Regions from separate parts of the Clostridioides sp. ES-W-0016-02 genome, predicted to be linked through region 2. Evidence: riboswitches for the same ligand, from Rfam matches in the RefSeq annotation. Region 2 holds a riboswitch; the other holds the start of a gene.

Region 1 (18,312 bases), 310 kb from region 2:
TGGAATAGATGTACTATAAAACAAAATATATTAAATTTTTAAATTTTAAGAACATATCATATATATTATGATAATTTCAGTTTCTATTATAAATAAAAATAAATTTGATATAGGATGTAAATTAATTGTACATCTATTTTTTATTCTATTTTATCAAAGCTTACTTAACTATATTTAGTATTTATTATATATTAAAATATCTAATAGACATAAAAAAGCAGTCAATCTTTCATAATTAACTGCTTAACTTACTAATTTTTATTTTTTACATTTCTTGTTAGAGTAATAGATATTGAAAAACACGCTAGCAAGTATAACTATTATAAATATTACAGCAAACGGAAGCATTTTTTTTTCATCCATTTGTCCACTCTCTATTCTATATCCCAAAAATGACATGATAAATAACATTATAGATACGATAAAAGTAACAATGCTAGAACTTCTACATAGTTTTTTTACATCATATCGAGCTTTTTCTTTATCACTCATAGTATTATAACCTGCTAATAGCATACTTGCTTTTCCATTAAATAACAATATACTTAAAATGAAAGAGGCAATTGCAATTATAACTGTGAATCCTACTGCAAACATTATAAGCACCTCCAGATACTCTGATTTATCAGTTTACTTAATTATTAATATTTTACCATAAACATACATTAAAATCATTTATTTCATAGATTAATCTTATTAGATATATTATCATATTATAATTTATTTATAATGTGGTGTTAATACATAGTGCTTAGCTTGAAATTGTATTAAAAATTGTGTAACAATAATTGAACAATAATCAAGCATAAAAAATATTATAAAACATAATTTACTATCTTTTTTAGAATTATAACATTTTAAAGTTAGAAAATTTTAAAAACTTCTTATATAAAAATTTGAATATTTGATTACAAGTATTATTCTGATAAGAAGTTTAAAAAATTTTCTAATATTTTTGCTGTTATTCCCCAAATTACATAATCTTTATATTTATAAAATAGAACAGGGTAACTTCCACTTTCAAATTTATAATCTTTTTGATTTGGAATTGAACCATATGGAAGATTTTCATCAGGAAAAACTTTGACTGTATTATTATAGGTATTTGGAGGATTTTCTAAAAGATATTTTATAGGTACCAAAAAAGTATGGTCAACTTCATCTTTATTTATATTTAAATTATTGATGTTTTTTATATATCCTAAGTAGGGATGTATTATAAATTTTACAGGAGTTATAAGTAAGTCAAGACTTGCTATAACTTCTATATTGTCATTAAAAGTTCCAAGTTCCTCACATGTTTCTCTAATAACGGCTTCATAAGGAGTTTCGTTAGACTCTATTTTTCCACCTGGAAAAGAAATTTCATTGGGTTGATGCTTTAAATTTTTTGAGCGAACTTCAAATAATATATGATGTATGTTATTTATTTCTACTATTGGAATTAATACAGATGCTCTTTTCATATTTTCATAACCGTTTATATATGGTTTGTAATCTTTAAATTTATTTTTAATATTGTTTATCATTTTTTCCTCCTAAAATAATATTATTAAAAAAATGTAGAATTAAATTTTGACAATAACAATATATACGTAATTATATTTATCTAATTCAAGATATAGTAATATCTATATTATTATATAATAAATCAATAAATATATATTAACAAGTATTAACAAATACTAAAGTATTTAAGTTTAGTAATGTTTAAACTAAAGTATTATAAAATAATTTTGTGACCTTTAATTGAAAAATATATTTCTATTTTAACTGACATTCATTTTTTTATTTTTACAATCTCATTAAGGTGAATTTTATTTTAGAATCATCATCAAAAATAAAAAAGTGAGTATTTATAAAAAAGTAAAGTGGTAAGATAATCTTACTGCTTTACTTTTTTATGAATAATTTATCTAAAATATTTATAAATTAAAAATAGAGTAAATTCTATTTTTCTAACTCTAAATATTTCTTAATAACTGACTCTGCTAAACATTTTGACGAATCAATAATGTTAATTGATGGTTGTATATTTTCCAAGACAACATTTAAATCAGTGCAAGCAATCACTATGTTTTCAATAGATTCAAATTTTATACTTTCTAGAAGTTCATTCCAAATATTGATATTTTGTGGATTATTCTTATCTGTTTTTATGTTTTGTATAAGAGCATTTATCTTTTTTTGCCATTCTTCTTTAAATATAAATTCATGACCAGCTTTTGTTATACCTTTTTGATAAATTGTAGATTCAAATGTTGAACTTGTTGAAAGTAGAGTTACTTTTTGTGGCGTAGCAGGTAAATATTTAATAGTTTCTTCTACAATATTTAATAATGGAATACCTATTGATTCTTTCAATTCTTCAAAATATATATGAGCTGAATTGCACGGCATCGCAATAAAGTTTGTTCCAATTGATTCAAGTTTTTTTAGACCCTTAATGATAGTTTTTTTCATAAGTTCATGATTTATTGCGCGGTCAATATAAAATGGAGTAGGTAAGGAATATATCATAATTTCAGGAAACTCTTCATCGTATCTCGCTCCATACTGAGACTGACATTCATCAATAATTAAATCAACAAATGGCGCTGTTGACCTTGGGCCCATCCCAGCCAAAATTCCAATTAATTTTTTATTCATTTAAATAATCTCCTTAGATTCTGTATAGTTTATTTTGTATAGGCTTTATCCGCCAAAAATGAAGAAATCATATGTTTCTTTAATTCTAATATTTGGGTGTCTTTCTGTCAAATGTAGAATAAATCTTTGTAACAATCCTTATAGTCTTTTATACTATTTTTGTATCATTTAACAATTGTAGCGTAATTATGAAAAATATTTGAGTATTCTTTATTTATATAATAGCTCTTGTGGTATTATGTCATGCTCTATGTTACAATCAAAATTATATAAAAGAAGTATTTAAATTTTTATAAAAAAAGATTCGGATGGAATAAAATTAAAACCAACTATGCTTTTTGATAATAGAGGATGACTCGATTATGTCTTAAAAGAGATAAAAGAAAAGCTATACCTAAAAGTCATTATCCTATTTAATTAAATTTAAGTATGTCAACTGTCAAAAGATATTGGAATTTTTAACTGGTGTCATGAAGGAATTCTTTGTATTAAGAAAGACATAGTCCTGTTGCTATTTTTATATTGGTGCTTGTTTTTTAAATATTCCACAATTCACTCTAGAATAAGGGGGTGAAAATTTATGATTTCAATTTTAAACGATTTTTTTAGAACCGTTTTAGTAAGTAGTTTATTTATAGTTCTCTTATTAGTTTTTAGAATGACTATTTTTAAAACTTTCAGTAGAAAATTTAACTATTATATATGGTTTATTGTCATTATAAAACTATTATTACCATTTACATATTATACTTTTGCATTTAATGAATTGAAATATCAACACAATATTAATAAGGTAAATTTAGAAGGTTTTAACAATATTTCTACTTTGTGTACTATTATTTTAGTGTCTATTTGGATTACTGTTACGATATTTTATTTGATTTCTACTTTATGGAAATATATTAAGCTTAAAAATCTGATAGAGGATTTGTCCTATGATGTTGATGATGAAGACATAAACAATCTTTATGATAGTTTATTAAAAGAGCTTAATATAAATAAAAATGTAAAGATTAAATATTCTCATGAAGTTGAAACTCCGTCATTTTTTAATTCCTGTGTTCTTTTACCACCATATGATTATAAATTAAAAGAACTTGAATGGATATTTAGACATGAACTTATGCATTTTAAGAGTAAAGACATTTATATTAAATATTTAGTATTATTCTTAAAAATAGTATATTGGTTTAATCCTTTTATGTACATTATGGATAAAGTTATAGATTTAGATTGTGAACTTTATTGTGATGAAAGAGTTTTAAAAAATCGTAGTATAGAAGATAAAAAAGAGTATGCTTTGACTATTATAGGTGCAATGAAAAAAGATTTAAATTCTTCAAATAAATTTGTAGCTGGACTGCATAAGAAATCAGATATAAAAAAAAGAGTATCTAATATGTTTAATGAAAAAAATAGAACAGGAAATTTAATGGCATTAATTTTATGTTTATTATCATTGATTACATATTTTAAAATAGATGTAATTGATTCTAAATCATTAATTTATTCATTACCAAAACAATTAACTATTGAAAATAAGAATTCTAATTTTAAATACTTAGGACAGGTTAATACAGATGAGTAATGTAAATTTTAAATAATACATTTAGAGATTTATTGTGAATAAATTAGATTATTAATTACGCTAATATATATTTTAGTGTAAATTAGTTTGTTAGTTCAACTGTTATACTTTATGTATATTAAGTTTTATAGGGGGATAAAATGAATTTTAAAAGTAAAGCCAAAGTATTAAGTTTATGTTTAATCTCAATTCTAATGATATTGACAGGTTGCACTAATTCTAAAAATGATAAAATCACTGAAATCAATATATTAGCAACTACAGACTTACATGGAGAAGTTACCTATAATGTAGCTGAAAAAATAAACGAAGAAAGAAAAAAAGACTCTAATATAACATTAGTAGATGCAGGAGATTTTTATGATTCGGATGGTTTAGGAGCAATGGAGCAATATCTTAGTGAGGCTCGAGATGCTTACGAAAAAGATGAAGTAATTAAAAAAGAAGTACCTATAGTTAGACAAATGAGTGAAGTTAAATATGATGCAGTAGTGCTTGGTAATCATGAGTTTGTTTCTAGCTCTAAAAAAAATTTAGATAAAATGATAAATGAATTTAATAGTGAAAATATAGAAGTTTTATCTGCGAATACATATAATAGTAACAGTTCAAGTTATGTTAAACCTTACACAATAAATACAATTGAAACAAAATATGGTGAAGTTAAGCTTGGTATACTTGGTCTTACAATCAAAGAAGTCAGATAAGGATGGGATTTTGATGAAAACGAAAATAAAATTAAGGCTAAGTCCAGAGATTTAAAAGATATGGCTACATACCAGGATTTATATATGAATGATATGATAGATGATGCTAAAAAATGGGTGAAGGAAATAAAAGAAAAAGAAAATCCAGATATACTATTAGCCATAGTACATAGTGGAGAAAAACCTAAAAAGCCTAAAAAGCCTAAAAATCCAGGTAATAGAATACAAGAACTAGCTAAAGAAGTTGATGGAATTGATGCGATAGTAGCAGGGCATACTCATAAGGAAATTGAACAACATGATTATACAAATAATAAAGGTGAAAATGTGATAGTTACACAACCAGGCAGTCATAACTCTTGTATATCAAAAATAACATTTGAATTAGAAAAAGGTAATAATACTTGGAAAGTACAAGATAAATATTCAAAGTTAACTAAGATAGAAGAAGATAAAAGCTTAGAAAATTTTGGTGATTTGATAACAAATTTATCTGAGCTAAATGATAAAAAGAGCGAAGTGAATTTGTCGTCATTAAGTAAATTCAAATGGGACAGAGCTTATTTATTTAGCAATGATATTAGTGTTGAAAAGATGTACAATATAGTTGGTTATAAATGGAAAAATCTTGCAGATATAGAAAATGATAATAGAATTAAGATGGTATTTATGAATGGTAAAAAGGTTTCCTCATATGCTTGTTTTAAGGGAAAAGACTTTGGGATAGGTTTAAAAGTAGATAAATCTAAATATCAAGATGGTGTACTAGAGATACTACCTAAAAAGAATGACAAATTTGAAGTAAAGAAAAATAGTGAAGGATATGACATTCAATTAGTATATAAATAACAATCAGTAGTTAAATTTAGTTTTATGGACTGTTGTTACATATTTAGAACAAAAGAAAAGCCCTTAGAATCCAAATAAATACGTTCTAAGGGCTTTTTACTAGATATTTTTAAATAAGTTAAATAAATTTTTAGAAACTAGTTCAAGTTTCTCTTTTAAAAACGGCTAAACCTTCAATCAAATGTATATGAACTAATTACCAATCTTTTCTACCTAATGAATTGAAAAGTTTTTCTAGTGGTTCTACTTTATTTTTATTTGCTGATTTTTTATCAACGTCATTTTGAACATATAACTGTATAAAGTTATATTAGAATTTTTTCATTTGCTATCTTTTTTTATCAATTTTATATCAATAATACATTTAAAATGTAGATAAAACTAAAAAGGGTTTTCTAGAAAATAAAATCCATTTAATTATACTTACTTACCAATACCATCACTTGATGTAAACAAGATTCCACAACATTTTCACCATACTCTAGTATAAAATCGTTTAACTGCGTATCTATAAAATTACAGTAGTCATATGAACTACATATATAGGCAGTTAGTATATGTGTACATCTATCTATTTTATTCATAAACATATATTATTTATCCCCCTAAAAAACTTTCATAAAAAACAAAAAGAAAATATCTTTTTGGCAACTGGCTGACATAACTTATTTTATAAGTGTTAGTCCCTATAGCTTTGCGTCACTAAATTTCTCTAGTTTTGCCTAGTTAGTTTTATTCTACGATTATAATATTACAGGAAAACGTTTTATTTTTCAATATATAAACTAAAAAAATTAAATATAAAAGTTATTTTGTCCTTTAAAAATAAAACATACAAGTAAATTATGTAATAAAGCTTGTTGTGTAAAAGGAACTGTAAAGTTATATTATTAATTTATTTGAATTATATTGATGAAGTATCACAAAATTAATCAACAGGAAGTGTTCAATATATTAAAAAGAGTATAGATAATAAATATATGTGTATAAAAATCTATTATATCAAAAATAATAGCATTAACAGAATAAAGCTATAGTAAATAAAAGATGGTTATTGAAATTTTAAAAAATTAGTGGGAATAAAGACAATAAATCATAAACTACTATAATAGTTTTGTAAATTTTAATACAAATAAAATATATGATATAAATAAAAAATTTGTTAAAATATGATAAGTGTAGTATAATCAAGTAGAAAAGATATAATATATTTCGGGGAGCTAATATGCTGAGAGGAGATTTTATCTCGACCCTTTGAACCTGTTTGGATAATGCCAGTGTAGGGAGACCAGTAAAGATAAAAATAAGTCTTATCCTATTTTGGATAAGACTTTTATTTTATTTAAATATACTATGTTTTTATCTATAAAATATTTTAATAAAAAACAAAATATACCTAGTAGGTATTAATTATTTTAAAAGGAGTGATTTAAATGGTAATTGCAGACATAGCAGTAATGCCACTAAGACCTTACAAAGGTGAAGAAGAAATGTATAAAGTAGTAGATGCTTGTATAGCAGAAATTGAAAACAGTGGTCTTAAATGTGAAATAGGAGCAATGAGTACTACTGTTGAAGGTGATTTTGATGAAGTTTTTGAACTGCTAAAAAAAGTACATAAAATCCCTTTTAATCTTGGATGTGAAAGAGTTATAACAGTAGCTAGAGTAGATGAAAAAGCTGGAGGTTTAACTATAGATGATAAACTTAGAAATCATAGATAAAGTCAAAAATAGTATATATCCAATAGCAACATTTTTGTTTATACTTATTTTTTGGCAATCTGTGGTAGAAGTTTTAAGAGTTCCTCAATATATACTGCCTACACCAATAGATATAATTAATGTATTTTTTAAAGATTATCAAAATTTATCCATGCATGCCATGGTTACTATAGGAGAAGCAATATTTGGCTTTATAGTTGCAATAATAATATCTTTAATAATTGGAATATTAATGGATTTTGTATTGATAATAAAAAAATGTCTTTATCCTATTATGTTAGTGACTCAAATGATACCTACAATAATAATAGCTCCACTTTTTATGATTTGGTTTGGCTTTGGAACAATGCCAAAAATATTGATGGTAACACTTACGTGTTTTTTCCCTATATTAATAAGTTTTGTAGATGGTATTGAGAATATTGATAAAGATTATTTAAATTTGTTTAAGACTATGAATTCAAATAAGATTAATACTTTTATTCATCTCAAATTTCCTATGTCAATGGATAAATTTTTTTCTGGACTTAAAATATCTTCTACTTATGCTGTAATGGCAGCAACTGTTGCAGAGTGGTTAGGTGGAACTAAAGGTCTTGGTGTTTATATGCTAAGGTCAAAAAGTGCATATGCACTTGATAAAGTATTTGCATCTACTATATTAGTAGTTATATTTAGCTTAATATTTGTAGGAATTGTACAAGCTATAAAAAAAGTTGTTATAAAACATAGATTAGAAGATTAAATGTACTTGAGGGAGGATATTATGAATTTCAAAAAATTAGGAATATTAGGTTTAGTAAGTGCTCTTACATTAGCAACAATAACTGGATGTTCTTCTGGAAATAATAGTGATAAAGACAAAAAAAATAGTAAAGATACTTCTTCTAAAAAAGTGACTGTTGTACTTGATTGGACACCAAATACTAATCATACTGGATTATTTGTGGCGCTTGATAAAGGTTATTATAAAGAAGAAGGCTTGGATGTTGAAATAGTACAACCACCTGAAAGTGGAGCTGAGACTTTAGTAGCAACAGGAAAGGCTGACTTTGGTATAAGTTATCAAGAGCAAGTTACTTACGCAAAAACTAGTGAAGACCCACTTCCAATAAAAGCTGTAGCTACTGTTATACAACACAATACTTCTGGATTTGCATCTCCAAAAGAAAAAAACATAACTACAGCAAAAGATTTTGAAGGAAAAACTTATGGAGGTTGGGGTTCTCCATCAGAAGAAGCTGTTTTTAAAGCAGTTATGAATAAAAATGGAGCTGACTTTAATAAATTAAAGATAGTTAATACTGGTCAAGATGATTTCTTTGCAGCTATGAAAACTGTAGATTTTGCATGGATATTTGAAGGTTGGGATGTAGTTAAAGCTAATTTAATTGATTATGATTTAAACTTTATACCAGTAAAAGACCTAGATGAAAGATTAGATTATTATACACCACTTATAATTTCTAATGAGACTGTACTTAAAGACAACCCAGAACTTGCTAAGAAATTCTTAAAAGCTACAACAAAAGGTTATGAGTATGCAATAAAAAATCCTGAAGATGCTGCAAAAATTTTAGTAAAGCATGCTCCTGAGGTAGATGAAAAACTAGCAATAAAGAGTCAAGAATATTTAGCAAGTAAATATAAAGATGATGCACCAAGATGGGGAGAAATGAAAGATAGTGTATGGAATAACTATACATCATTCTTAAAAGAATATAAATTAATAGATAAGGATATGAAGGCAAGTGATGCTTACACAAATGAATTCTTACCACAATAAAAAGGCAAAAATATCTATAAAAAATGTATCAAAGACATATAAAGATGTAGATGTTTTAAAAGATATAAGTATTGATGTTTATGAAGGCGAATTTGTTTCTATATTGGGACCAAGCGGATGTGGAAAAAGTACTATCTTTAATATTATAACTCAATTGACAGACTATAATAGTGGTATGGTAAACATAAACGGTAATTATAGCTACATGTATCAAAAAGATTTACTTTTACCATATAAAACTATAATAGATAATGTGTCTCTTCCATTGGTACTAAAAAAAGAAAAAAAGAGCAAAGCTAGGTCTATGGTAAAACACTACTTTGAGGTTTTTGGTTTGGAAGGGTATGAGTATAAATATCCATCAGAGCTTTCTGGAGGTATGAGACAAAGAGCTAATTTTTTGAGAACTTTTATAAATTCTAATGACATAATGCTTTTAGATGAACCTTTTGGTGCACTCGATTCATTAACTAAAACATCTATGCAAAAATGGCTTTTAGAAGTTAAGAAAAAAGTAAATTCAACGATACTTCTTATAACTCATGATATTGATGAAGCTATAATGCTATCAAATAGAATTTATGTTATTTCAAAAAAACCATCAATAGTAAAAAAAGAATTTATCATAGATAATAGAAATATAAATGAAGATAATCTTGAGTATGTTATTAAACTGAAAAAAGAGATAATATCTTTATTATAAAATTCTATACGTTTTTACCTAGTGATTATTAAACTTAACAATCCAAAGTGCAATCAGCATTTTGGATTGTTTTTTAGTTATACGTCAAAATTTTATATATTATGTTAATAATAATCAAGTACTATGATATAATATTTAATTAGAAAAGAAGGAGGTTTAATAATGCAAATAGATATGAATAAATTAACTCCTATGATGAAACAGTATCTTGAAGTAAAAAATAGATATAAAGATTGTATACTGTTTTTTAGATTGGGAGATTTTTATGAAATGTTTTTTGAAGATGCATTAGTAGCTTCAAAAGCTCTTGAAATAGCATTAACAGGGAAAGCCTGTGGTTTAGAAGAACGTGCTCCTATGTGTGGAGTACCATTTCACTCAGCCAATTCATATATATCAAAGTTAGTAGAAAATGGATATAAAGTAGCAATAGGTGAGCAAATGGAAGACCCATCTACTGCAAAAGGAATTGTTAGGAGAGAGGTAATAAGAGTTATTACTCCTGGAACAGTTCTAGATGGAAATTTACTTGAAAATAAAAAGAATAATTATTTATTATCTTTATATAAAGATGACGCCAATATAGGTTTAACTTATGTAGATATAAGTACAGGAGAAGCTAATGCAACTTGTCTGAATGAAGATAAAGTAATAGAAGAAATTGCAAAAATTCATCCTACAGAAATAATTATAAATGATTTGAATTTTATAGAAAAACTTAGAGATATAGCTACTGTAAGCAACATATACATAAATGAAAGTTTTAGCGACAACTATTTAGATATAAATATATTAAAAGAGTATTTTCCAGAGGTTTATCTACAAAAATTAAAGTTTGATGATAAGGGTCTTATAAAATCTAGTTTATCAATTCTTCTAAACTATATATATAACACTCAAAAGCAGATAACATCCAATATTAATAATATAAATATATACAATTCATCAGAGTATATGGTCTTAGATATGTTTACTAGAACTAATTTAGAACTTACTCAGACTATAAGAGGAAATAAAAAGAAAGGTTCACTATTACATGTTTTAGACAAAACATCTACTGCAATGGGAGGAAGACTTCTAAGAAAATATGTAGAAGAGCCTCTGATAAATAAACCTAAAATTGAAAATAGATTAAATGTAATAGAAGAAATAAAAGATGATTTTATACTAAGAGAAGATTTAAATGATATACTTAAAAATATATATGATATAGAAAGAATATGTGGGAAAATAGCATTTGAAAGAGTAACACCAAAAGAATTAGTTCACTTAAAAAATTCAGTAGAAAAATTACCAAATCTAAAAGACACAATAGACTTATCAAATGCAAATAGATTAAAAGAGTATGTATCAGAAATGGACAAGTTGGACGATATATACAGTTTAATAGATGAAGCCATTTTGGAAGACCCTACAATAACTATAAAAGATGGGAATATAATTAAGTCTGATTTTAGTGATGAACTTAAAGAATTGAGGGATATTTCTAAAAATGGTGCTTTTCTTATAAAAGAAATAGAAAATAGAGAAAGAGAAAAGACAGGAGTTAAATCATTAAAAATAGGATTTAATAAAGTATTTGGATATTATATAGAAATAACAAAGGCTAACTTTAAACAAGCAAAACTAGATGAGACATATATAAGAAAGCAGACACTTAGTAATGCAGAAAGATATATAACTCCAGAGTTAAAAGAAATAGAAGAAAAGATACTACATGCTGAAGAGAAAATTAAATCTCTAGAATATGAGATATTTGTAAGTATAAGAGATACTATATATAAAAATATAGACAGAATACAAAAAGTAGCTAAGATTATAGCTAATATAGACGTTTTTGTATCTTTGGCAACAGTTGCTCACATAAACAACTATATAAAACCACAGATAAACGAAAATAATAAACTCGATATAAGAAATGGTAGACATCCAGTTGTTGAAAATATAGTAGGTGAAGAAAATTTTGTTCCAAATGATACATATTTAAATCGTGGAGAAAACATCATTAACATAATAACTGGACCTAATATGTCTGGTAAGTCAACATATATGAGACAAACTGCTATAATAGCACTTATGGCACATATAGGTTCTTTTGTTCCAGCAGAATATGCTAATGTACCGATATTAGATAGAATATTTACAAGAGTAGGGGCTAGTGATGATTTATCTCAAGGACAATCTACTTTTATGGTAGAGATGAATGAGGTATCTCTTATATTAAAAAATGCTACTGAAAGAAGCTTAGTTATTTTAGATGAAATAGGACGTGGAACTAGTACTTATGATGGTATAAGTTTAGCATGGTCAATAGTAGAATATATTCAAAAGAATATTAGATGTAAGACACTATTTGCAACACATTATCATGAACTTACTGATTTAGAAGAAGAATTTAAAGAGGTTAAAAATTATTCAATAGCAGTTAAAGAAGATGGAGAGGGAATAATATTTTTAAGAAAAATAATTCCTCAAGGTGCAGATAAGAGTTATGGAATCTATGTTGCTAAATTAGCTAAATTGCCAGATGAAGTCATAGATAGAGCAAAATATATACTTAAGGATTTAGAAAAAAATCATGTTTATAACAGTGTAGCAATAAATGGAGATAAAGAAAAAACTATTGTGATTAATAATGATTTAGATGAAGAACTACTTAAGGTAAATCAGAGCAATTTTAAAAATAAATACGAATCTCTAAAAATAGAGCATGAGCTTATAGTAAAAGATTATAAACACATGAAAAAGGATTATGATAAACTAAATTCTAAGTTTAAAACGTTAAACGATGAAGTTATTTCAATGAAGAAAAAGGATAGTAAAGAAGAAATTGATAAAGAAGATTCTGTAAAGGAATTAGCACTAACTCAAATATCTTTTGATAGTGTAAAGAGAGATATATTGTCAGAAGAAATTTTAAACTTAGATATTTTAAATATGACTCCATTAGATGCTATAAATTCTCTTTACAATCTTCAAAAAAAAGCAAAAGAAATAAAATCTTAGAGGTGTAAAAATGAAAAATATAATTAACATCCTAGATGATTTGACTATAAATAAAATAGCAGCAGGAGAAGTAGTAGAAAGACCGTCTTCTGCATTAAAAGAATTAATTGAGAATTCTATTGATGCAGGTGCAAATAAGATTTCTATAGATATCATTGATGGAGGAAAAACCTTAATTAAAATCACAGATAATGGAATAGGAATACCTTCAAGCGAAGTTGAGAAATCATTTTTAAGACATGCTACTAGTAAAATTAAAAAAATTGATGATTTATATGATTTGTACTCTCTTGGATTTAGAGGAGAAGCATTAGCATCTATTTCAGCTATATCAAAATTAGAAATGATTACTAAAACCAAGGATGAAATGGTTGGAACTAAAATATTTGTAGAAGGTGGAAAAATAGTTTCAAAGGAGCCAATTGGTTCCACTAATGGTACAACAATCATTATAAAAGAGATTTTCTTTAATACACCAGCAAGACAGAAATTTTTGAAATCTACCCATGCTGAAACCATAAACATAAGTGATTTGATAAATAAGCTTGCAATAGGCAATCCTAATATCCAATTTAAATATACAAATAATAATAAACAAATGTTAAATACACCAGGTGATGGAAAGCTCATAAATACTATTAGGAGTATATATGGAAAAGAAATAACGGAAAACCTAATAAATATAGAATTTAAATGCAATCACTTTAAAATTGATGGATATATAGGAAATAATAACATCTATCGTTCCAATAAAAACTTGCAACATATCTATATAAATAAAAGATTTGTAAAAAGTAAAATAATTATAGATGCAATAACTGAAAGTTATAAGTCTATAATTCCAATAGGTAAGCATGCTGTTTGTTTTTTAAATATAGAAGTAGACCCAGCAGGTATTGATGTAAATATACATCCTAATAAGCTTGAAGTTAAATTTGAAAAAGAACAAGAAGTGTATATAGAGCTAAGAGATTTTTTAAAAGTTAAATTAATACATTCTAACCTTATTGGAAAGTATGCTACATATAATGATAAAAAAACGCAGCCTCGAATTGCTATCAATAGTAGAGAAAAAAGTACAGATTATGAATTTAAAAATAAGAACTTCATTGAAGCTAATTCAAAAAATAATAATACAACTAAAGAGAAAGATGAATTCATTGAAGTTGTAAGTTTATCAAGTGAAAAACCAATAGACGAATTTCCTTCTGTAAGCGAAGTTTTAAATGCAAATATAGAAAATGAATTAAAAAATACGGGCTCTTTAGAAGAAGAGGTTGTAAATGACAATATACAAGAAGAATTTCAAGTTGATAGGCCTAAACAAATTGATAGTTCTAAAAATGAAGATAGTAATTATTTAGAAAGAAGTATTAAAGACAGCCAAGAGGAATATTTAACTAATTCAAAACAAAGATTTTCTTTATATGGATATTCTGTAATTGGAGTCGTATTTAATACTTATATAATTCTAAGTAAAGATGATTCTATGTATTTGTTAGACCAACATGCTGCACATGAAAGAGTTTTGTATGAGAGATATATGGATAAGTTCTATAGACAAGATATCAATATGCAAATACTTTTAGACCCAGTAATTCTTGAAGTATCAAATGTAGATATGCTTCAAATTGAAAATAATTTAGAGTTATTTATGAAATTTGGTTTCGAATTAGAAGTTTTTGGCAACAATCATGTAATGATAAGATGTGTTCCAACTATATTTGGAATTCCAGAAACTGAAAAGTTTATACTTCAAATAATTGATAATATAGATGAGATTACAAGTAATTATGATTTAAAAGGTGAGAGATTTGCATCTATGGCATGTAGGTCTGCTATAAAAGCAAATGATAAAATATATGATATTGAGATAAAAAGCTTATTGGAACAATTAGAAAATTGTGAGAATCCATTTACGTGTCCTCATGGCAGACCTATAATGGTTGAAATTTCTAAGACCGAAATAGAAAAAATGTTTAAAAGAATTATGTAAAATATTTTGGATATTTAAAATATATGGAAAGGAATGTTATGAAAAAAATACCACTTATAATACTTACAGGTCCAACTGCTGTTGGAAAGACTGATTTGTCAATAAAGTTAGCAAAAGATATGGATGCAGAGATAATTTCAGCAGATTCTATGCAAATATATAAATATATGGATATTGGAAGTGCAAAAGTTACATCTGAGGAAATGCAAGGAGTAAAGCATTATCTTATAGATGAGGTTAAACCTGACTATCCATTTTCAGTTTCAGAATTTCAACAAAGGGCAAAAAAATATATATCTGAAATAAATCAAAAGGGAAAGTGTGTTTTAGTGACTGGAGGAACAGGTCTTTATCTCAATTCTTTAATATACAATATGGATTTTGCAAAATCTGATGCTAATAATGAATTAAGAAAAGAACTTCAAAAACAACTTCTTGAGAATGGAATAGATTACATGCATGATAGATTAAAATTACTTGATGAAGAAGCTGCTGATAGAATTCATAAAAACAATACAAAGAGAGTTATAAGAGCACTTGAAGTTTGTTTAAGTGGTAATAAAATGAATGATTTTTCAAGTGACTTAAAATTTAATGACGATTATCAACCTATAATAATAGTTTTGAATAGAGATAGAGAGCATTTGTATGAAAGAATAAATATGAGAGTCGATATCATGATAGAGAGTGGTTTAGTTGAAGAAGTTAAAAAACTCCTAAATATGGGATTTAAAAAAGATATGATATCAATGCAAGGTATAGGATACAAAGAGATGTTGAAGTATCTAGATGGAGAATATACATATGAAGAGGCCATTGAAATAATAAAAAGGGATTCTAGAAGGTATGCAAAACGTCAGATAACTTGGTTTAAAAGATATGAAACAGCAAAATGGTTTGATTTGGATAAATATGAAGATATAGATTTATTAAAAAATGAAATAATTATATATATTAAAAATTCTATAAAATAATATATATAAATTTTTAAGTATACAACTTCATATTGAAAATTTATCATAACTTATATAGAATATAAGATAGGAATATTTTAGATGTTCAATTTAATCTTGGGAGGGTACAAATCTAATGAAAAATACAGTTTTAAATTTACAAGATTTGTTTTTAAATAATGCTAGGAAAGAAAGGATACCTGTTACTATATATTTAGTCAATGGAGTTCAAGTCAAAGGGCTTGTAAAAGGATTTGACAGTTATATAATATTGATAGAAGGGGACAATAGACAACAAAACATGATTTATAAACATGCTGTTTCGACTATACAACCTGGTAAATATATTAATTTAACTAATCAAAATCAAAATAATAACAACAATAACAATAGATAACTAATTTAATTTAAGATAATTAAAAGGAGACTTATGCTAACTTATAAACTACAATTTATTTGTTTTAGTAAAATAGTCTCCTTTGATATGTTTAAATAAAATAACAAAGAGACAGGTGATAAAATGCTTAATGAGACAAAAGAATTATTGAAAGGTTACTATGGTATAGATGATGATACTTTTAAATTATCACAAGAAATAATGGAAGATATAAAATATAAGTTTGAGGAAATAAAAGAAATAAGAGAATACAATCAATATAAAGTTTTAAAAGCTATGCAAGAATCTAAATTAAGTGACATGCATTTTAATTGGACTACAGGATATGGATATAATGATATTGGACGTGAAAAAGTAGAGGAAATTTATTCAAAAGTTTTTAATACAGAAGATGCTCTTGTAAGACCAATAATTGTAAATGGAACACACGCACTCACTTTATGTATACAAGGAATAGTCAGACCAGGAGATGAAATTCTATCTGTTACTGGAAGACCATACGATACTTTAGAGGGTGTTATAGGTATAAGAGAAGAAAAAGGCTCTTTAAAAGAATATGGTGTTACATATGATGATGTAGATTTTTTAGAAGATGGAAATTTGGATTTAGAAGGAATTAAAAGAAAAATAAATGATAAAACTAAACTTGTTATGATACAAAGGTCAAAAGGGTATTCTTGGAGAAAATCACTTTCAATTAGTGATATAAAAGAAGCCATTGATGTAATAAAATCTGTTAAACCAGAAGTTATAGTAATGGTTGATAACTGTTATGGTGAGTTTCTAGATACTAAAGAGCCAACTGATGTTGGAGCAGATGTTATGGCTGGTTCTCTAATAAAAAATCCTGGAGGTGGACTTGCATTAACAGGTGGGTATATAGCTGGTAGAAAAGATTTAATTGAGCTTATATCATATAGAATGACTTCTCCTGGAATAGGTAAAGAATGTGGTCTTACTTTTGGAACTACTAGAAATGTTCTTCAAGGATTTTTCCTAGCACCATATGTAGTATCTCAAGCTGTGATGGGAGCTATATTTTGTTCAAGAGCTTTTGAAAAATTAGGATATGATGTATTGCCAAAACATGATGATTTAAGAAGTGATATTATTCAGTGTATTAGACTTAATAATGCTGATGAAGTCATAAGTTTTTGCCAAGGAATACAAGAAGCTGCTCCAGTTGATTCTTATGTTAAACCTGTACCTTGGGATATGCCTGGATATGAAAGTGAAGTTATAATGGCAGCAGGAGCATTTATACAAGGTTCTTCTATAGAACTAAGTGCAGATGCTCCAATAAGACCTCCTTATAATGTTTACTTCCAAGGAGGGCTTACATTTGACCACTCTAAAATGGGTACTTTAAAAGCAATTGAATTTATAAAAAAACTAAAAAAGTAAGCATATTTTTCTTTTAAAAGGTCAAAATATTTACTAGTATATTATGATGAGAATTGAAGGGTGATAATTATGAAAGAACAAATTAAAGAAAAAGTGAGTTCTCTACAAGATGAAATGATTTCTTCAATACAAGAAAGTGTAAAAATACCTAGTGTTATATCTGAGCCAACTAAAAATTTCCCATTTGGAGAAAATATAGATAAGGCTTTAAGAGGTATTTTAGACTTATGTAAATCTTTAGGGTTTAAAACAGTATATAAAGATGGATATTATGGCTATGCAGAAATAGGACAAGGTGAAAAAATGATAGGTATACTTGGTCATGTTGATGTAGTTCCAGAAGGTGACTTAGAAAGCTGGAATTATCCACCATTTGAAGGTGTTTTAGAAGATGGTAAGTTATATGGAAGAGGAACACAAGATGATAAAGGACCTACAATATCAGCAATTTATGCAGTAAAAGCTCTTATGGATTTAAATATAGATTTAAATAAGAGAATAAGATTCATTTTTGGAGCTGATGAAGAAAATCTTTGGAGATGTATAAATA
Region 2 (15,427 bases):
TTGAACTAATAAATAATAATGACATAAGTCAAATTGCAATAGATGAAGCACATTGTGTATCTCAATGGGGACATGATTTTAGACTGAGTTATAGAAGGATTTCTACGTTTATCAATAGTTTGTCTAAAAGACCTATAGTCACAGCCTTTACAGCTACTGCATCAGAAGAGGTAAGAGCTGATATAATAAATTTATTGTGTTTAGAGAGTCCAGATTGTTACATAACAGGGTTTGATAGAGAAAATCTAGCAATAAATATAGTGAAATCATCTAGTAAAAATAAATATATTTTAGACTATATTCAAAATCATAAAAATGAGTCTGGAATTATATATACAGCTACTAGAAAAGAAGTTGAAAATATTTATAATGGTTTGGCAAAGAGAAATATATCTGTATCAAAATACCATGCAGGTTTATCTAAAAATGAAAGAAATAAGAATCAAGAAGATTTTATAAATGATAATATAGATATAATGATAGCAACAAATGCATTTGGGATGGGTATTGATAAGCCCAATATAAGATGGGTTATACACTACAATATGCCTCAAAGTGTAGAAAATTACTACCAAGAAATAGGGAGAGCTGGTAGGGATGGAGAAAAAAGTGAATGTATACTTTTATTTTCTCCAGGAGATGTACATATACAAAAATATTTAATAGATATTGGTGTTGAAAATCCTGAAAGAAAATTATTTCAACATAAAAAACTTCAGCATATGATTGATTTAGTTTATAGTAATTCATGCTATAGGAGGACAATATTAAATTACTTTGGAGAAAATTATATAGAAAACTGTAATAACTGTAGTAATTGTTTAGTTGAAGGAGAAATAGTGGATAAAACTATAGATGCTCAAAAAGTTATTTCATGTGTAGCTAGAATGAAAAGAAGTTATGGTGTTACTACTATTGTAGATGTACTTAGAGGGTCTAAAAACAAAAAAATTTTACAACTTGGTTTAGATACTTTGTCTACATATAATATTATGAGAGATTATTCAAGTGAAGACTTGAAGAATTTTATAAATACATTAGTTTCTCATGGTTTTTTAGATTTAGTCGAAACTTTAGGTAGCGGAAACAGAGGAAGTTACCCAACTATAAGATTAAATGATATGTCTATGAAAGTTTTGAAGGGCGAGGTAAAGGTAGAATTTAAGGAAATTGTAATGACAAAATCTCTAGAAATAGAAGATGAATTATATAGTGCTTTAAGAGAATTAAGACACTTAATTGCAAGTGAAGAAAGAATAGCTCCATATATGGTTTTTGGAGATGGAACACTTAGAGCTATGTCTAGTAGTTATCCAGTCAATAAAGAAGAAATGCTAAATATATCTGGAGTAGGAGAAATTAAATATCAAAAATATGGTGAAGATTTTGAAACACTAATCAAAGAATATGTCGAAAAAAACAATATAGATAAAAAAGACAAAGAAAAAAATGTCGATTTAATAAATGTCAATAGTGAATTTCTTGAAGTTAATACAGATAAAGCTTTATATGAAAGGCTAATAAATATTAGAGAAGAATATGCTAAAAAAGAAAAATTACTTCCATACATGATTTTAACTAATAAGGCTTTGAAAGAAATAAGTGGAAGATATCCTATTGATAAAGAACAATTAAAGGATATTTCTGGTATAGGTGAAGTAAAAATTGAAAAGTATGGGGCTAGTATTTTAGATGAAGTTAAACATTATGTAAAAGAAAATAGTATTGATGTTACTTGGGAGAAAAAGAAAAAAAGAAAATTGATACTAGATGGAGAAAGCAGAAAAAACAATGAAATAGCACTAGATTTGTTAAATCAAGGTAAGGATATACAAAGTGTAAGTCAAGAAATAGAAGTCTCCCTATCTACAGTTATTGGATATGTATATGATTATTTAAAAGATGGGCAAAGTATATCATTTACATTAGATTTAGAAAATTTTTATAGTGAAGATGAAAGGAAGATGATTTTAGAAGTATGTGAAGAAGTAGGTTATGAAAATTTAAATAACATAAAAAGAAAACTTCCAGATTCAATAAAGTATGAAAATATAAGGGCTGTTATACTTAAATCTTATCTTGAAAATTCGAAAAAAGGTGCATCATTGGAGTAAAGTTAGCTGGATTAAAATATAAAATTTGTATTATTATGTTGAACTAATATTTTTGCTGTGTTATACTGAATTTGTAAAAATGATAAAAATTTAGAGCTAGGGGCGCTAGAATTGGCTAGCTGAGAGATAAAGCCGTAACTTACAAACCCTAATAACCTGATCAAGATAATGCTTGCGAAGGGAAGCTTTGTAATATAATTTTGTTATATAAATAGATAAATTATTCTGCATAGTGAGAAATTTGTCTAAGTGTATATATGATTATAAGAGTGCTTTCCAAAACAAGGAAAAGCACTTTTTTTATTGTTAAAAACTATAACTTTAATCTTGGAGGAATGTAATATGAATTATACAACGCAAATGGATGCTGCTAGAAAAGGCATAATAACTAAAGAAATGGAAATCGTTTCTCAAAAGGAACAAGTAGATGTAAATGAATTAAGAGAATTAATAGCAAAGGGACAAGTTGTTATACCTGCTAACAAAAATCATAAATCCTTAAGTGCAGAAGGTGTAGGTAAAAATTTAAGAACAAAGATAAATGTAAACTTAGGAATTTCAAGAGATTGTAAGAATATAGAAAATGAACTTGAAAAAGTTAAAGTGGCAATAGACATGAAAGCTGAAGCAATAATGGATTTGAGTAACTATGGAAAAACTAGAGAATTTAGAGAAAAAGTTGTTGAAATGTCACCTGCAATGATAGGTTCGGTTCCTATGTATGATGCAGTAGGGTATTTAGAAAAAGAACTAAAGGATATAACAGAAGAAGAATTTTTAAATGTAATAAGACAACATGCTATTGACGGAGTTGATTTTATTACTATACATGCTGGTCTTACTAGAAGTGTTTGTCAAAAGATAAAAAATCATGAAAGATTAACTCATATAGTATCTCGTGGAGGTTCACTATTATTTGCTTGGATGGAGTTAAATAATAAAGAAAATCCTATTTATACTAATTTTGATAAGATTTTAGATATATGTGAAGAGTATGATGTTACATTAAGTTTGGGGGATGCATGTAGACCTGGTTGTATAAAAGATTCTACAGATGGAGTTCAGATTCAAGAACTTGTAGTATTAGGAGAGCTTACTAAAAGAGCATGGGAAAGAAATGTACAAGTCATGATAGAAGGACCTGGTCATATGGCTATTGATGAAATAGAAGCAAATGTAGTGTTAGAAAAAAGACTATGTCATGGAGCTCCTTTTTATGTTCTTGGTCCATTGGTTACAGATATAGCCCCAGGTTATGACCATATAACTAGTGCAATAGGAGGAGCATTAGCATGTGCTAAAGGAGTAGACTTCTTATGCTATGTAACTCCAGCAGAACATTTAAGATTACCTAATTTAGATGATATGAAAGAAGGGATAATAGCTGCTAAAATAGCTGCTCATGCAGGAGATATAGCTAAGAATGTTAAAGGAGCTCGTGAATGGGATAACAAAATGAGTAAAGCTAGAGCAGATTTAGATTGGTGTGAAATGTTTAGACTTGCAATAGACCCTGAAAAAGCTAAAAGATATAGAGATGAGTCAACTCCGACTCATGAAGATAGTTGTACTATGTGTGGAAAAATGTGTTCAATGAGAACAGTTAAAAAAATATTAAACAATGAGGAACTTAATTTAATATAATTTGTGCAGAGCATTAGTTGAATAAAGTCAAAATGAGGAGGTGATTTAGTGAAGGTTAATGGAAAGAATGTTGAATTCAAAGAAAACTTAACTGTTATAGATTTGTTGAATAAATATAATTTGAAGAGCGATAGAGTTGTAGTTGAGATAAATCTAGAAATAATTGAAGAATCCAATTACAATACATATATATTAAAGGATGAAGATGTTGTAGAACTTATTAGCTTTATTGGAGGTGGTTAAAATAAAAATATTTGTAAATGAAGTATTAACAGATGTTGAAAAAAATACAACTGCCTATAAAGTTAGAGATAAATATAATCATAAATGTGATGTATTGGTGTTGAATGGATATCCAATTAAAGCTGACATTCCACTTTCTGAAAATGATAAATTAACACTTATACAAAAAGGGGTTAAACCTTCTTTTGATGAGTTAGAAAGCTTGTTGATAGCTAGACATACTCCAAATGTGCATAATAAATTAAAAAAAGGAAGAGTTGCTATATTGGGACTAGGTGGACTTGGGTCCAATATAGCTATCTCTTTAGCTCGAATTGGAGTTGGAGAACTTCTACTTATAGATTATGATGTTGTGGAGCCATCTAACTTAAATAGACAGCAATACTTTATAGATGATATAGGAAAACTAAAAACAGATGCTATGGTTGAAAATATAACAAAAATTAATCCATTTATAAAATTAAAAAAGCAAAATATTTTTTTAAATAAATATAATATGGATATACTTAAAGAGGCAGATTTGATAATTGAAGCTTTTGATGATGCTTCATGTAAAGCACAAGTTTGTAATTATATCTTAATAAATTTGAAAGATAAATATTTGATAGCATCATCAGGTATGGCAGGTTACTATGATTCAAATATAATAACTACTAAGAAAATAAGAGATAGATTTTATATATGTGGAGATTTTGTAAATGAAGCTAAAATTGGAGAGGGACTTATGGCTCCAAGAGTTGCTATTTGTGCAAATCATATGGCAAATTTGGCAACAAAAATACTTATAGATATATAAATACGTGAATCAGAAAATAAAAAGATTGAAAATTGAAAAAAATAAGATGAGGAGGAAAGAAAATGGATAAATTAGTACTTGGAGGACATGAATTCAATAGCAGATTATTGGTTGGAACAGGTAAATATGGCTCAAATGATATATTGCCTAAAGTAATCAAAGAAAGTGGAAGCGAAATAATAACAATGGCACTTAGAAGAGTAGATTTAGATAATAAACAAGAAAATATCTTAACATATATTCCAAAAGAAATGACTATACTTCCAAACACGTCAGGAGCTACTAATGCAGAAGAAGCTGTAAGAATAGCTAGAATATCTAGAAAAATGGGTTGTGGAGACTTTATAAAAATAGAAGTAATATCAGATACTAGATACTTACTTCCTGATAATGAAGAAACTATAAAAGCTACAAAAATACTTGCTGATGAAGGATTTATAGTACTTCCATATATGACACCAGACCTTTATGCTGGAAGAAGACTTATAGAAGCTAAAGCAGCAGCAGTTATGCCTCTTGGTGCTCCAATTGGTTCAAATAGAGGTCTTCAAATGAAAGAAATGATAAAAATAATGATAGATGAATTAGATATACCAATAATAGTTGATGCAGGTATTGGTAAACCATCTCAAGCTATGGAAGCTATGGAAATGGGAGCTGATGCAGTGCTTGTTAATACTGCTATAGCTTCAGCAGGTGACCCTGTGCAAATGGCTAGAGCATTTAAGTTAGCTGTAGAAGGTGGACGAGAAGCTTATATAGCAAAAGCAGGAAGTGTATCAGAATTTGCAAATGCATCTTCTCCTTTAACAGGTTTTTTAGGCAATTTATAGAAAGTGGTGATTGATGATGAGTTTTTATGAGGTAATAGAAAAATATAGGGATTTTGATTTTGATGGATATTTAAATAATGTTACAGACAATGATGTTTTAAGAAGTTTATCAAAAGACAAACTTGAGGATTTTGATATATTAAATTTACTTTCTAAAACTGCTGTAAAACATTTAGAAGCTATGGCACAAAAAGCACATAAATTAAGTGTTCAATATTTTGGAAAGACAGTCTGCCTATATACACCAATGTACATAGCAAATTATTGTGTAAATCAATGTGTTTATTGTAGTTACAATATAAAAAGTGGAATAAAAAGAAAAAAACTAACTATGGATGAAATCAGAGAGGAAGGAAATGAAATTTCAAAAGAAGGTTTCAAACATCTACTTGTTTTAACTGGTGAAAGTAGTTTTCATTCAAGTGTAGAATATATAGGTGAGGCTATAGAAATATTAAGAGATAAATTTCCATCTATAGGAATTGAAGTATATCCAATGGAAATAGATGAATATAAGTATATTGTAGACAAAGGAGTTGAAGGTCTAACTGTATACCAAGAAACTTATGATGAGAAAATATATAAAAGAGTTCATTTAAAAGGGCCAAAATCAAATTATAAATTTAGATTAGATGCTCCTGAAAGAGGAGCAAAGGCAGGTATGAGAACTCTATCAATAGGAGCACTTTTAGGATTAAATGATTTTAGAAAAGAGACCTTCTTTACAATATTGCATGGGAAATATCTAAAAACAAAATATCCTCATATTGAGCTTTCATATTCAACACCAAGAATGAGACCATTCAAAGGTTGTTTTGAAGAATTAGTAGATATAAGCGACACTGATTTAGTTCAAGCGATGGTTTGTATGAGGCTGTTTGACCCTCATGCAGCTTTAAATATATCTACTAGAGAAAATTTGGAAATGAGAAGTCATATAGTACCTTTAGGAGTAACTAAATTAAGTGCAGGTGTATCTACAGATGTAGGAGGGCATTCTCAAGATGAACATGATACTGCTCAATTCAAAATAAATGATGAAAGTACTGTTGAAGATATAGAGAAAATGCTAAATTCAATTGGTTATCAACATGTATTTAAAGATTGGGAAAGATTTTAGATGTATTTGATAACAAATAGAAATTTATGTAGCGAGGAACGATACTTAGAGGTTATTAAAGAATCTATATTGAGTGGTGTAGAAAATATTATAATAAGAGAAAAAGATTTAGAATATGAAGCATTAAAAGATTTATATATAAAGATAAAAAATAAAATTAAGTATATTAATTTTCAGGAAAAAATATTGGATGAAAGCTTGAAGAATAGTATAAAAAAGAAAGAGAATAATGATGGATTTAAAGTAAACTTTATAATAAATAGCAATATAGAATTTTTTGAAAAGACAGATTGTCAAGGTATTCATCTTCCATTTAAATTGTTTTTGAATTTACTGGGAAATAGATATAATTTCAATAAAAATAAGATACTGGGATTGTCATTACATAAAGTAGAAGAAGTAAAGTGTCTAGAAGAAATAATAAGAAAACTAAATATAAAAATAGATTACATAACATTATCACATATATATGAAACTAAGTGTAAAGAAAATTTATTGCCAAAAGGAATTGAACTTTTGAAGGAAGCTAAGAAAATTACTGATATTAAGACCGTTGCACTTGGAGGAATCCTACCATCTAATGTCAAAGAAACATTAAAATACTGTGATGATTTTGCTGTAATGTCAACTATAATGAAATCTAAAAATATTGAAGAAACAATATCAAATTATAATGAAAAAATTCAATTAGTAAAATAGAAAGTAAAGTATTTAAATTGAATAAAAATAAAAAAAGCTATCTTTTAAAATCTAAAAGAGAGCTTTTTTATTTTGTATCTTTGCTAATAAAAAATTGTAAAAAGGGAAAACTTTAGTCAGAGAGATTAAAAAGTATCCTATATAGATTCAAAATTTAGTAAAGTATGGAGGACATTATAATGATTGACAGTAAGAAGAAACGATTTATTATACCACACACTTTTACAATTATATTCTTGCTAATAGTATTAATGGCAATATTAACTTGGATAGTACCAAGTGGTGAATTTAGTAGAGAAGATGTAGAAGGTAGGATGGTTGTTGTACCAGGGACTTATCAAAGTGTAGAAAGTAATCCTCAAGGATTTACGGATGTTTTTAAAGCACCCATAGAAGGTTTTATTGATTCAGCAGAAGTTGTAGGATTTGTTTTAATAGTTGGAGGTGCTTTTGGTATTGTAAATAGAACTGGAGCTATAGAAGCAGGAATAGCATCAGTTATATCGAAGTTTAAAGGAAAAGAACTACTTATAATTCCAATATCAATGATTTTATTTGGTCTTGGAGGTACTACATTTGGGATGGCAGAAGAAACATTACCATTTTATATGATATTTGTTCCACTTATGACATCCTTAGGATATGATTCTCTAACCGCCATTGCGATTGTATTTATAGGAGCAGCGGCAGGAGCGGCTGCATCGACAATAAATCCATTCTCAGTTGGTATTGCACAAGCACTAGCTCAACTTGCTCCTGGTTCAGGAGTAGCATATAGAGTAGTGATTTTTATAGCATATATATTAATCAGTATAGCATTTGTTATGTATTATGCTAAAAAAGTTAAAGAAAACCCTGAAAGCTCAATAGTGTATGAGATAGATAAAAATAATAAATCAATACTTAATCATACTTCAACTGAAATAAAAGAGTTTACTTTTAAAGAAGTATCTGTTCTTGCTATATTTGGAATAGGAATGGCAATAATGATTTGGGGTGTTTTAAGTCAAGGATGGTATATTCCAGAGATATCAATGTGTTTTGCTGCGATAGGTGTACTTTCTGGATTAGTTGGTAGATTGTCACAAAGTGAAATTTCCGATAGTTTCATAGATGGAGCAAAAGATTTAGCATCAGCTGCCCTTGCAATAGCTTTAGCTCGTGGAATTGTAATAATTGCTCAAAATGGATTTATAATAGATACTATATTAAATTCTGCAGCAAGCTTTTTAGGTGGACTTCCAAAGGTTATATTTGTATATCTATCATTTTTCTTGGAAGCTGCGTTGGCATTTTTGATTCCATCATCTTCAGGACTTGCTTCACTTACAGTGCCTGTCCTTGCTCCTCTTGGTGATTTAGTTAATATATCAGCTCAAGTTATAGTAACTGCTTATCAATTTGGGGTAGGTCTTACAAACTTTATAACTCCAACATCTGGAGTACTAATGGGAGCACTTGCAGTAGCTCATATTCCTTTTTCAAAATGGGTAAAATTTATAATGCCTATATTACTGATTTTAACAGCTGTATCTTTAGTTTTTTTAACAATAGGTATATATATAGGTTTTTAATTGAAGAAAATTTAATTTAATATATTTAGAAATTATATAAAATACTAAAAATATGATTATTAATAAATTGCCACCATAAATGCCTTGGTGGCAATTTATTTTATAAACACTTCATTTCAATATTAAAATAAAGTATAGCTTTTTTTAAGAAGAGGTGGCTTTATTTTATTTACAACTATTTATTTAGGACTAGGAGCTCTAAATTTGTTTCTATAATGAAGTAATAAATATAATAATGGTATTGCAAACCATATGAACTGGCATGCTGTTGTGACTGTATCTGAATCAAAATAAAAACTCAATATAATCATTCCAATAGATATAACAAATGATAAATACGCAAAAATCTTACTTGCCTTTTTCCATATTTTTTCATCTCCAATGGCCCAAGCACATTTAGTATCTATGTTCTTATAAATTTGTAGCTTAGGTAATAAATTACCAAAATACATAATTATAATGGCATTTATTATAACTGATACTTTGTCGTTAATTTCATAAGAAAATATCTCATCTATACCTAGTAAAGGAATGATAAACCTTCCAACTGCGACTATTAAAAATAACATTTGTAACCTTCTTGCAGTTTTAACTTTAGGGTTATCTTTTGAAAAACCTAAAATTTCTGGTGCATTTACATAGTTTATAATTAATAATGCTATAAGTAATATTAAACCTATATTTTCCATAATAGCCTCCTATATCTTTTTAAAAATATCCAAGAAGTTTCCAAGTACTTCTTGAAGGACCGATAAATTAATAGAATAAATCAAAAATTGCCCCATTTTTTCTGAACTAATAAGTTCTGCATCTTTTAAAATATCTAAATGTTTAGATATTGCTGGTTTAGACATATTAAAATGACCTGCTATTTCTCCTGCATTCATATCTCTTTCATTAAGCAATTTTAAAATTTCTCTTCTAGTTTCATCACTTAATGCTTTAAATACTTTTACCATAATATCCTCCCTACTATAGATATAAATATTTAACTAATTAGTTAAATATTTATATCTATAGTATACTCGTATTAGGAAAAAAAATCCACTATTTTTATAACTTTATTATCACAAAATCTTTTAATTTTATCTGATATTTTAATTCTAATTTGAAATATATATGAAGGTTTTTGGAGAATACTTACTTATAATAGGAAAAAATGTTAAAATAAGAATGTAGTTAAATATAAAGAACTGAAATAGCTAACAGTTATTAAACATAGGAGTGTAAAAATTTATGGGATTAAAAGAATTTGATTTTATTGAAGAGTCTATAGAAATGTTGAGGGTAATGTCTCCAACTTTAGAAACTATATCAGATGAAATAGAAGAGTACTTTGAAAATATCTTGGACGAAAAAAATCAAGAGTATATAAATGTAACCTCTAGAATAAAATCAGAATCAAGTTTGAGGGAAAAGATAATTAGAAATAGATATTTAAAAAAATATGGGGAGGCAAGTAATCTTATTCATAATGTATCTGATTTAATAGGACTAAGAATTGAGTGTAGATTTATTGAGGATGAAAATAAGATATATAGGCTTTTAAGAAGATATTTTAATAAAACAGATGATAAAATAAACTATTATAATAAAGAAAATAAAAATATTAAATTAAAATTGTCTGAAAGACAACCTAATAAGCAAAAAAATGGATTTGAAATATATAAGATAGATGGAGTTTTTGCATATTTAGATAGAGAAGTAAAATTTGAACTTCAAATTAAATCTCTTGTAAATGTGTTTTGGAGTGAGATTGAACATAAAATAATTTATAAAAATAACACATATTTACTTGCTGATAAATTTATAAAGGATATGATGGACTCTATAAAGAATAATCTTACTATGATAGATAATCAGCTTTTGAGTATTTATAAAAACTTTCATTCAGGAAAGTCTTTTAACATGAAAGTAAGTAAAAAAGAAATTGAAAAACTCTTTGCAAAATTAGTGTATGATGCTTTTTCAGAAAAGATGAATAAAAGTATAGGTTTTGTTGTGGATTTTAAAAAGCCATGTGAAACTATATTAAGTTATTCTTTTAATAAACAAGATATAAGTGATGAAGTTTTAGGCAATTTTATGCTTGATGAGTTTGCAAGATTAAATGAAATTGTAAATAAAGATATAGATTTTAATGACCAAATAGAGTTTGAAAGAGAACCTACATTTGATGATAAGTTCTGTAATGATTTAGGAAATCATTTTAGAAGTAGACTAAATACAGAGTTTCCATGGAATTTATTTTTTAGGATACTATTTGAAATAGAACCATGTAATAACACTGAAGATTTTGAAAACTTTGTAGAATTTATAAAGGAAAATGTATTGCTTGAAGAAAATAGAGAACAACTTTTAGGTCAATTTGAAGAAGATAGTAATTTTATAATTGAAGATATATATGATTGTATTTTTAATAGCATAAGTGAGGTTGATAGTGTTGAAATTTTATATAACTATAATCTTGAAAAAATCAATTTTACATCAAGTGAAATTATAAATTGTATATGTAGAGAATATGAGTGTTATAGTGAATATTTAGAAGAAAAAGAAAAACTTATGAATGCATTTAAAGAAAAAATTATTCAGATTTTTGAGTAGTCAATCAATGTTGAAATGGCGCAATAGCGCCATTTTTCAAATATAAATAAAAGTATTTTAAAGGAGGCGATTTGTATAGAAAAAACAGGTGTAATTTTAGCAGGAGGGAAAAGTTCTAGAATGGGGAAAGATAAAGCTTTTCTAGAATTACATGAAAAGCCTTTTATTGAAATTGCAATAGAAGTATTTAAAAATTTTGATGAAGTAATAATAGTATCTAACAATGAAGAATTATACTCAAAATATAACATTAAAGTTTATAATGATATAATAAAAAATGTTGGTCCAATAGGAGGAATATATACTGCTCTTGAACATGCAAAGTATGATATAGTTACAGTTGCATGTGATATGCCATATCTAAATAATGAAGTAGTCGAAAAAATAGCTGATGAAATGGATGATAAAAGTGTAATTTCAGTAACAAATGGAAAGTTACAACCATTGTGTTCTGGATACAAAAAGAGTATAATAAATAAAGTATCTTTATGTATAGGGAAAAATGATTTGAAGCTTAGAACTCTTATAGAAAAAATAGATAAAAGCTATATATACTTTGATAACGAAGATTTATTTTTAAATGTAAATACTATTGATGAGTATAAAAAATTGACTGAAGTTTAATTAGCTACGGTTGTAAAATAGAGTAGGATTTATATGGAGGAGAATTTATGAATTTACTTAAATGTGATTCTTGGGCAGTGATATTAAATAATAGTGACGAAGAAAGCAAAGCATATAAAATATTAGATGAACTTAAAAAGAATATGTACAAAGTTGTTGCTATAGATGAAGAGAAAAAGAATATTGAAGGTATAGATGTATATGAGTGTCTAAAAGACGTACCACACAATATTGATGTTGTAGCTATTATAGATAAGCAGTCTAAGATGGAGGCCATTTTAGAAGAGATAGAACTTTTAGACATACAAAATATCTGGTTTGAAAAAGGAAGCTTTAGTGAAATGATTATTAAAAAAATTAAGGATTTAAAATTGAATGTAGAATACAATTTAAGTTTATATGATGAGTTAACTAAGTAAATTTATATATAGAAAATTGATTAGGAACATAATTGGTTAACGAAATATCTTATTTTATAGTATAGATTTCCTAGATAAAGTATTAAATTACAAGATTTATTAAGAAGATTGCTATTTACATGATATAATATATTAAACAGGAATATAAAGGAGTTGATATATTATGTTAATAGTAACTACAGAAAAAGTAGAAGGAAAAAAAATAGCAGAAGTTTTAGGGCTAGTTAGAGGAAGTACGATAAGAGCAAAACATGTTGGAAAAGATATAGGAGCAAGCTTTAAGAATCTTGTTGGAGGAGAACTTACAGGATATAATGAAATGCTTACAGAAGCAAGACAAATTGCAATTGGTAGAATGGTTGAAGATGCAGAATCTAAAGGTGCAAATGCAATAATAGCATTTAGATTGTCTTCAGCTTCAGTTATGCAAGGAGCGGCAGAAATGCTTGCTTATGGAACAGCAGTTATTTTAGAAGATAACAATGATATATCTGAAAAATAAAATATAAGGAATTAGAAAGAGACATCTTTTATAAATTTTATGGATGTCTCTTTTTGTTTGAAAAATATCAAGTAAAAGTAATTTTTAACCATTATAATAATAAAATAAGATGATATTATATAAATAAGTAAAATTATATTATATAATATAAAGTATAGACTTTAAAATTTTTATTAGTAGGAGAAAATATGAACAATGTTATAATAGTTAGAGGGGCTGGAGATTTAGCAACAGCAGTTATACATAAGTTACATAACTGTGGTTTTAAAATAATCGCTTTAGAAGTTGAGACTCCTCTCGCAATAAGAAGGAAAGTTTCTTTTAGTGAGGCTATCTATGAAAAGAAAGTTTCTGTGGAAGGTGTTTATTGTGTGTATTGCAAAGATAAAGCAGAAATAAAAAAAGCTTTAAATAAAAGAAACGTGGCACTAATAATAGACCCAAAAGGTAAATATATAGGTGAAATACGTCCTGTAGCGGTTATAGATTGTATACTTGCAAAAAAAAATATTGGAACAAATAAAGCGATGGCAGCACTTACAATAGCTTTAGGTCCAGGATTTTGTGCAGGTAAAGATGTAGACATAGTTATTGAAACTATGAGAGGACATAATTTAGGAAAAGTGATAAGAAAAGGATATGCTTTAAAAAATACAGGAATACCAGGTGCTATATTGGGTATAACCAAAGAACGAGTTTTTTATTCTGAGAACGTTGGAATAATAGAAAATGTATGTAATATAGGGGATGTAGTTAAAAAAGGAGATATAATATGTTATATCACTGAAAAAAATGGAAATAAAATAGAAGTGAAAGCTTCTATAGATGGTGTTTTGAGAGGCTTATTGAGAAATGGTTCACAAATAGAAAAAGGATTAAAGATATTGGATATAGACCCTCGAATGGAAGAAGTAAAAAATTCATTTACGATATCAGATAAAGGACGTTGTATAGCAGGAGCAGTTTTAGAAGCATTATTATCAGAAGGAATATTACCAGAATAGGTTCTATTAAATAGATTTTTTATTTATAAAAGTTTAATTAATATATAAAGGGGTGAAACCATATGTTTAATGTAGCAATTATAACGCTTAGTGATAAGGGCTATGAAGGGAAAAGAGAAGACATAACAGGAAAAAAATTAACTGAATTTGTTGAAAATACAGGGAATTATAAAGTTACTGAATACGTGTTGATAAAAGATGATAAGGAAATGTTAAAGGAAAATATTATAAAAATTTGTAACAGTAATAAAGTAGATTTAATTCTTACTAATGGAGGTACTGGATTTTCAAAGAGAGATATAACTCCAGAGGCTACTAAAGATGTTTTAGAAAGAGAGATACCAGGTCTCAGTGAATACATGAGAATGAAATCTACAGAAATTACTAAAAAAGCTATACTAAGTAGGGGTGTAAGTGGAATAAGGAATAATTCTATAATAATAAATTTACCTGGAAGTCCTAAAGGTGCAGTTGAAAATCTAAGTTTCATTATTGATGTCTTAGACCATGGCATAGAAATTTTAAGAGGAGAAGCCACAGAATGTGCCACTAATAACAAAAAATAGTATATAATTCAGATAGATAAAAAATAGACAAAGAGGTAGATAGAGTATGATTGATAAGTATGGAAGAAAAATAGACTACCTTCGTATTTCACTTACAGATAAGTGTAATTTAAGGTGTGTTTATTGTATGCCACCAGATGTTAAATTTGAAAAAAATTATATAAACGATAATCTAAGTTTTGAAGACTATAAATTCATTATAAAGGCTATGTCAGAACAAGGTATAAAAAAGGTTAGATTTACTGGAGGAGAACCTCTTTTATATCCCAATTTAAATGAACTTATAAGGTTTACAAGAGAAGAATGTGGAATAGAAAATATAGGAATGACAACTAATGCTCTTGGACTTTCTGATAGAATCTTTGAGCTTAAAGAATGTGGTCTGAATAAAGTAAATATAAGCTTAGATTCTTTAAAGGAATATAAATATAAATCTGTGACAAGAGGTGGCAATTTAAAAGAAGTATTAAAATCGATTGAGTCATGTTTAAATTTAGGTATAAAAGTAAAGGTAAATTGTGTTGCCATAAATGGATTTAATGATGATGAGCTTAAAGACTTTATGTTTTTAACAGTTAAATCACCAATTGATGTAAGATTTATTGAACTTATGCCATTAGGTGAAGCTAATAGAGTCTACAAAAAAGGATATTTTAATGTAAAAGAAATGGTTGAAAAAATATAT

Evidence for each region. A riboswitch is a leader RNA that binds a small molecule or an ion and turns the genes downstream of it on or off. The one in region 2 is predicted to bind thiamine pyrophosphate.
Region 1: it holds a riboswitch for thiamine pyrophosphate, as region 2 does, so the genes downstream of both, IC758_RS10505 (MTH1187 family thiamine-binding protein) here and thiC (phosphomethylpyrimidine synthase ThiC) in region 2, are expected to answer to the same signal.

Annotation. Positions count from the first base shown of each region.
Region 1 is NZ_CP061361.1:2,142,544-2,160,855, reverse strand. It holds gene IC758_RS10540 (DUF3784 domain-containing protein) at 259-597, opposite strand; gene IC758_RS10535 (NUDIX hydrolase) at 918-1,529, opposite strand; gene IC758_RS10530 (aspartate/glutamate racemase family protein) at 1,951-2,649, opposite strand; gene IC758_RS10525 (M56 family metallopeptidase) at 3,230-4,237, shown strand; gene IC758_RS10520 (metallophosphoesterase) at 4,378-4,944, shown strand; gene IC758_RS10515 (hypothetical protein) at 5,029-5,793, shown strand; gene IC758_RS10510 (hypothetical protein) at 6,207-6,383, opposite strand; cyclic di-GMP riboswitch class I at 6,437-6,526, opposite strand; TPP riboswitch at 6,997-7,096, shown strand; gene IC758_RS10505 (MTH1187 family thiamine-binding protein) at 7,227-7,517, shown strand; gene IC758_RS10500 (ABC transporter permease) at 7,492-8,262, shown strand; gene IC758_RS10495 (ABC transporter substrate-binding protein) at 8,284-9,303, shown strand; gene IC758_RS10490 (ABC transporter ATP-binding protein) at 9,272-10,006, shown strand; gene mutS (DNA mismatch repair protein MutS) at 10,169-13,012, shown strand; gene mutL (DNA mismatch repair endonuclease MutL) at 13,023-15,008, shown strand; gene miaA (tRNA (adenosine(37)-N6)-dimethylallyltransferase MiaA) at 15,047-15,982, shown strand; gene hfq (RNA chaperone Hfq) at 16,098-16,358, shown strand; gene IC758_RS10465 (aminotransferase class I/II-fold pyridoxal phosphate-dependent enzyme) at 16,482-17,762, shown strand; gene IC758_RS10460 (M20 family metallopeptidase) at 17,832-18,312, shown strand, end outside.
Region 2 is NZ_CP061361.1:1,837,523-1,852,949, forward strand. It holds gene recQ (DNA helicase RecQ) at 1-2,114, shown strand, start outside; TPP riboswitch at 2,203-2,314, shown strand; gene thiC (phosphomethylpyrimidine synthase ThiC) at 2,457-3,758, shown strand; gene thiS (sulfur carrier protein ThiS) at 3,807-4,001, shown strand; gene thiF (thiamine biosynthesis protein ThiF) at 3,994-4,797, shown strand; gene IC758_RS08950 (thiazole synthase) at 4,860-5,630, shown strand; gene thiH (2-iminoacetate synthase ThiH) at 5,647-6,750, shown strand; gene IC758_RS08960 (thiamine phosphate synthase) at 6,751-7,449, shown strand; gene IC758_RS08965 (YfcC family protein) at 7,629-9,023, shown strand; gene IC758_RS08970 (SdpI family protein) at 9,203-9,712, opposite strand; gene IC758_RS08975 (autorepressor SdpR family transcription factor) at 9,722-9,982, opposite strand; gene IC758_RS08980 (GTP pyrophosphokinase family protein) at 10,260-11,627, shown strand; gene IC758_RS08985 (molybdenum cofactor guanylyltransferase) at 11,748-12,251, shown strand; gene IC758_RS08990 (CoA-binding protein) at 12,299-12,670, shown strand; gene IC758_RS08995 (heavy metal-binding domain-containing protein) at 12,834-13,172, shown strand; gene yqeB (selenium-dependent molybdenum cofactor biosynthesis protein YqeB) at 13,361-14,176, shown strand; gene IC758_RS09005 (molybdenum cofactor biosynthesis protein B) at 14,239-14,742, shown strand; gene moaA (GTP 3',8-cyclase MoaA) at 14,789-15,427, shown strand, end outside.